DNA from 2 places in the Orenia sp. genome. Region 2 is predicted to be linked to the other one. Evidence: a T-box and tRNA genes for the amino acid it is inferred to sense, from the RefSeq annotation. Region 2 holds a T-box; the other holds one or more tRNA genes.

Region 1 (3,393 bases), on a different contig from region 2:
GAGTAGAGATGAGGGTAGGTGCAATTGATATTGGAACTAATTCAGTCCGGCTGTTGATTGCTGAGCAGGACAATGATGGATTGAATAAATTAGTGAACCGATTAAGAACCCCTAGATTAGGTGAAGGGATTCATCAGAGTGGATATTTAAACGAGAAAGCTATCTTGAGGACAATTAAGGTTTTAAGAGAGTATAAAGAGATAATCGCTGATTATGATGCTAAAGTTATAGCAGTAGCAACAAGTGCTGTTAGGGATGCTAAAAATCAGGATATATTCTTAAAGAGGGTTAAAGGTGAGACTGGAATAGATATCAAGGTGATTAAAGGTACTGAAGAGGCTAGGCTATCCTATTTAGGTGTTATATCAGCTCTTAGTAATTTAAAAGAACGTATTTTAGTCATTGATATTGGTGGTGGAAGTACAGAATTTATCTTTGGTGAAGAGAAGGGGATAAATGATTTTAATAGCATTGATCTTGGTGCTGTTAGATTGACAGATAGCTATGGTGAGAATTTAGAAGAGATGAAAAGAGAATCTAAGATAATGATTGCTGAGGTATTAAAAGATAGGAATATAGAGCAATTAATAGGTGTTGGAGGTACTGTAACTACTTTGGTATCGATTAGAGAAGCTTTAGAGAGTTATGATTATGATGTTATTCATGGAGCTAGTTTATCTAAAAAAGACATTACAAAGATATTAGGTAATTTAAGCACATTATCTTTAGTAGAAAGAAAAGAGATAATTGGGTTAGATGCTAAACGGGCAGATATAATTATAGCTGGAATAGTCATACTCTTAGAGATAATGGAGGTAAGTGGACAAGCTAAAGTTAAGGTCAGTGATGATAGTATTTTAGAAGGTGTAGTGATAGATACTCTTAATTAAATTTTTAAACAGAATAACTAAGTATATAATAGATATAAGGAGTAATAGTTAGTAATAAATAGTTAATTTGATTTAAAACTAATATTTGGTTGTAAATATATTTGACCAATAGGATTATATATAATATAATAGCTATTGTCGTTTGAGGAAATTGTCCTTAAACAAGTGATTTGCCGAGGTGGCGGAATAGGCAGACGCACCGGACTTAAAATCCGGTGGGATTTAACTCCCGTGTCGGTTCGAGTCCGACCCTCGGTACCATTTTAAAACAGTTAAGAGTTAAAAATTAAGAATTAAAAGTGTTTAATAACTATTAACTCTCCATTCTTAATTATTAACTGAACTTTATTGTCGCGGGGTGGAGCAGCTGGTAGCTCGTCGGGCTCATAACCCGAAGGTCGTTGGTTCGAATCCAGCCCCCGCAACCAAAATGAAGGTTTATTATAATAACTATATACATGGCGGTGTAGCTCAGTTGGCTAGAGCATACGGTTCATACCCGTAGAGTCGGGGGTTCAAATCCCTCCGCCGCTACCAAATTTGAATTTAATAAACGTACATATAGATTAAAGACACTATCTTTTAGATGGTGTCTTTTTCAGTATATTCACCTATACAAAATATATAATGTAACAAATTAACCTAAAAGAATATATTTAAATCTTTATTTATGGGATAATTATGGTAATAGATGAGTTTTATTGTCTTAATTTTTTGAACGATTATCTCTCTTTATCGACAAAATTTTATCTTTGGAAGATGTATAATAAGGATAAAATTTACAATTAATGTAATAAAGAGGAGGGGTCGTTTTGGGAAGTTTAGAATTACCTATTTATCAGAGAAAGAGTGATTTTACAAATAAAGAATCTAAAAAAAGTTCTTTTTTTGTAACCTTAAATAGTATACCTTATATGAATGTGACCTTGTCTTTAATTGCTTTTTTATTTGGACGAGCTACTATTTTAGATGGGTTGACACCTTTTGGATTTGTCTATTTTGCTCTATTTTTATACCAAGTTAAAAAGCAGATAACGGGAGTATCAAGATTGTTATTTATATTTGTGGGTGTATCTATAGGATATGCTTTTCAGTTAGAATTTTTAGCTATTAAGTATATCATTAGTATGGTTTTATTGGTAATAGCTAGTAATTATCTAGATGATTGTAAGCCGTTAAAATACTCGTTATTAGCAGGATTGAGTATTTTATTATGTCAGATTCCTGAATTAATATTAAGTTCGTCTACTTCAAATGTAATTTTAGTCATTTCTGAAGTTCTAATTATATTTTTAATGACCTTATTATCTCTGAGAATATTACCAGATTTTTTAATTTATTTAGAGAATAAGAGTCAAAAAAATATAATGATTTTGATCTTTACTATTATAGTAATTGCTTTATCTATTGGAGGTCTACCTGTTGAAGAGATTGCTTCTATTAATTTGGTACGAGTAGCTAGTAGTTATTTAATTATGATTATAGCTTTAACTGGTGGGACAGGTTTAGCTACCATAGTAGGGGTATTATTGGGTTTCTTTTACAGTATTTCTCATTTAGATAGTACTCCATTAATAGGTAGTTATGCTTTGTCTGCTTTAATTGCAGGTAGTTTTAAAAAACAGAAAAAGTTAGGAGTAATCCTTGGTTTTGTTTTAAGTAATATTATCTATCTTATCTTTATGAATGAAGCCATTTCTGATATGGTTTTGTTAAAAGAGGTGTTAATTTCTGCTTTATTATTGCTATTAACCCCCAACAGTTTATTACCAGCGTTAAATCTTTTGATTGATGATAAGTATAGAGGTTTGAGATTAGAGGATAGGAAATTGCAATCTTTTATTTCTCACAGAATGGAAGAGTTTTCAAATATATTCACAGAGTTATCTAGCTCTTTTGTTGAGTTAGGGGTAACTGAACGAGAAGAAGTAAAGAATATAGGTTCTTTTTTAGATTTATTAACCGATAAAGTATGTTCTAAATGTGATTTGTATAATTCTTGTTGGAATAACTCTTTTTATAAGACTTATAATTCTTTATTTGATCTGTTATTAATAGCTGAAAATAGGGGAAAAGTAACAGTGGATGATTTGACAAATATTATGACCATCAGTTGTTCAAGAAAGATAAAATTAGCAACAGCAATTAATGAGTTTGTGAAGATGTATGAGCTTAATAACTATTGGAGAGCTAGACTAGAGAGTAGTGAGAGAATCTTATTAGATCAATTATCTGGTATGTCTCAAGTAATAAATAAATTATCTAAAGAATTTAAAGTAGAGATTAGAACAGAAGATGAGATAGAGAATAAGATATACTCTATTTTAGAGAATAATGGATTTATGGTTAAAGAGGTTCTAGCTACAAATTATAATAACGAAGAGTTAGAGTTTACTATTAGAAAGAATAGTTGTAATGGAGATAGTACCTGTGCTAAGAAGATGATTCCTTTGCTTAATAGTAAATTAGATTTAAATTTAGAGATGATTTGGAATGAATGTGG
Region 2 (3,393 bases):
GGTATTGTTATAACGGGGATGATTTTATTATTAACCAATCGTTTAATTATAAAACCAATTAATAAGATGACTAATTTAACCCGTCAAGTAGCTAAGGGGAATTTGGACATTGATGTGAATAAAGTAAAGCGTAATGATGAGATAGGTTCTTTACAAAGAGAATTAAACAAGATGATAATAAGTATGGATAAAATGCTAGAAAAGATTAATAGCACCACTAATCATGTAGAGAATATAAGCTCTGATTTAGCTAGGGCCTCTGAGGAATCAGGTATGATGAGCCAGCAAGCAGCTCAGTCTATACAGGATATAGCCTTTAAATCACAGCAAGAGGTTAATTTGGTAGAGGGATTGAAGATGAGTATTAGGGAAATAAGTGGTACTGCAGGTAATAGTCAATATTCTATTCAGGCTGTATCTAATGTTGCCAATACTGGTACTGAGGTTATTGGTGATGCTGTTAATATGATTACAGAACTGGCTCAGAGAATCAATAAATCTACAGTAATAGTAGAAGAGATGAATGAATTTACTCAAAATATTAGCCGTTTTGTAGATGCTATTACAGGAATAGCAGAACAAACAAACTTATTGGCTTTAAATGCATCTATTGAAGCAGCTAGAGCTGGTGAAGCTGGTCAAGGTTTTTCAGTAGTGGCTGAAGAGATTAGAGAGTTGGCAGTAGAATCAAATAAGGCTGCTGAGGATATAGTTGCTTTACTTAAAGATATGACTAAAAAATCGAAAACAACTGTTGATGAAATGAGGTTAGGTAGGGATAAAGCTAATTCTGGGCTTGAGATAATTAATCAAGCTGATCAGTCCTTTGCTGATATCAAAAATAGAGTAAATAATCTTCATAATACTTTAGATAGTGTAATGGAGATTATGGAAGGAGTTGCTACTTTTACAGAAGAAATTTCTGGTTCGGCCCAAGAGGTAGCTGCTATTAGTGAAGAGCAGTCTGCAGATGCTGAAGAGACAGCAGCTTTAGCAGATGAGTTAGATATATTAGTAAATGATTTACAGCAGTTAGTTGAAGATGTACATTTATATAAGAATTAGATTACTGTGATAAAAGAGGTGTTAATAATATTATTAGCACTTCTTTTATTTTTTAGAAGATTAGAAATTTATTGATACTATCACTTGACAAATCTATTAGTATCTTGTATATTTTTAGATAGATTAAGTATAATAAATATTAAAATATAATATCAGATAATTTATATAGGATAGGAGCTAAGAAGGGAAGAGTAGATATTCAAGCTATTTACAGAGAACTGGGCTGAGGTTGAGAACCAGTAATGGCAAGAATATTGAAAATGGTCCTGGAGCTATATGGCTGAAGGTTAGTAGGTCATATCGGATTGCACCGTTACTAGCTAAAGAGTGGTCATATAGAAAATTGTATGACAATTAGGGTGGTACCGCGACGACAGTTAACCTCTCGTCCCTAAATTTAGGGATGAGGGGTTTTTATATTTAATGGACAATGTAGAATGTACAAGTGACAATTAAATAAGATGTAATAGATATTTTAATTGTGTATTGGCAATTGCTAATTGTAAATTTTATGAATAATTGGAGGGAATAAAGATGAGTGATAAGACTTTTTATGTAACAACACCGATTTATTATCCAAATGATAAGCTACATATTGGTCATACTTATACGACAACAGCAGCAGATACGATTACTAAGTTTAAGAAAATGCAAGGGTATGAGTGTGAATTGATTACTGGTTCTGATGAGCATGGTCAAAAGATTCAAAAATCTGCTGCTAAGCATGATATGTCTCCTAAGGAGTATGTTGACGGGATTGTAGCTTCCTTTAAAGAGTTATGGGATAAGCTAAAGGTAGATTATACAGAGTTTGTTCGAACTACTAGTGATGAACATAGATCAGATGTAGAGTATATCTTTAAGAAGGTTTATGATCAAGGTGATATCTATAAGAGTAAGTATGAGGGGTATTATTGTACACCTTGTGAAACTTATTGGACTGAAAGACAGCTAGATGAAGAGGGAAATTGTCCCGATTGTAATCGAGCAGTGGAATGGATGGAAGAAGAGAGTTATTTCTTTAAAATGTCAAAATATCAAGATCGATTACTAGAGTTTTTAGATGAGAATCCTAATTTTATTCAGCCTGCTAAACGGCGTAATGAGATGATTAACTTTATTAAGGATGGATTAGAAGATTTATGTGTCTCTAGAACTACCTTTGACTGGGGAATTCCAGTACCAATTGATGAAGGACATGTAATTTATGTCTGGTTCGATGCCTTAACCAGTTATTTAACAGGGATTGATTGGAATAGAGATGAAAAGAAATTCAATAAATTCTGGCCTGCTGATATCCATATTGTAGGAAAGGATATCTTAAGGTTCCATACAATTATTTGGCCAACTATCTTAATGGCAGCTGACCTTCCACTACCTAAGAAGGTCTTTGGACATGGTTTCCTACTTGTTGATGGTGGAAAGATGTCTAAATCTAAAGGGAATGTAATCGACCCAGTTAAACTAATCGATGACTTTGGGGTAGATGCTGTTCGCTACTATCTATTAAGAGAGATTGCTTTTGGAACTGATGGTTCTTATTCTACCGATAACTTTATCCAAAGAATCAACTCTGATTTAGCCAATGATTTAGGAAATCTATTGAATCGTACAGTAGCAATGGTCGATAAATATTTTGCAGGAGTAGTTCCAGAAGCAAAAGTTGAGACTGAATTTGATGCTGATTTAGAAGAGGTTGCTCAGGCTAGTTTTAAAGCTATAGAGGAGAATATAGAAGGATTACAATTTAGTGTTGCTTTAGAAGAGATTTGGAATTTGGTTAGAAGAAGCAACAAATATATTGACCAAACTACTCCTTGGATATTAGCTAAGGATGAAAACAAACGTGATGAATTAGCAGCAGTATTATATAATTTATTAGATAATTTAAGAAGGGTAGCAATTACCTTAGTTGCCTTCTTACCAGAAGCACCAGCTAAAATGTGGGAGCAATTAGGTATTGAAGAGAGCTTAGCAGAACAGAGCTGGGAAGATGCTAAAGCTCAAGGGAAGCTAAAAGCTGGTACTAAAGTGAAGAATGGTGATCCAATCTTCCCTAGAATAGATGCAGAGGAATATTATAAGCAATTAGAAGAAGAGAAGAAAGCTCAAGATAAAAATAATAAGAAAAAGGGTGAAAAGAAGATGTCTGAACAAGAATATATAAGCTTTGATGAATTTGGCAAATTAGAATTGAGAGTAGCAGAAGTTTTAGAAGCTGAGAAGATTGAAGGAAGTAATAAATTACTTAAAGTACAGGTGCAGTTAGGTGAGCAGAAACGCCAATTGGTTGCTGGAATTGCTAAGCACTATGAAGCAGAAGAGCTA

The links. The T-box of region 2 lies ahead of metG (methionine--tRNA ligase). A T-box ahead of a tRNA ligase gene usually reads a tRNA of that ligase, here a tRNA-Met.
Region 1: it has a tRNA-Met gene. The T-box ahead of metG (methionine--tRNA ligase) is inferred to sense a tRNA for this amino acid. The anticodon was not compared.

The regions. Positions count from the first base shown of each region.
Region 1 is NZ_JBSQYM010000152.1:5,842-9,234, forward strand. It holds gene ACTCDL_RS12920 (DUF501 domain-containing protein) at 1-6, shown strand, start outside; gene ACTCDL_RS12925 (Ppx/GppA phosphatase family protein) at 9-890, shown strand; tRNA gene ACTCDL_RS12930 (tRNA-Leu) at 1,063-1,151, shown strand; tRNA gene ACTCDL_RS12935 (tRNA-Met) at 1,243-1,318, shown strand; tRNA gene ACTCDL_RS12940 (tRNA-Met) at 1,351-1,427, shown strand; gene spoIIE (stage II sporulation protein E) at 1,703-3,393, shown strand, end outside.
Region 2 is NZ_JBSQYM010000130.1:3,648-7,040, forward strand. It holds gene ACTCDL_RS12025 (methyl-accepting chemotaxis protein) at 1-1,065, shown strand, start outside; T-box leader at 1,236-1,461, shown strand; gene metG (methionine--tRNA ligase) at 1,600-3,393, shown strand, end outside.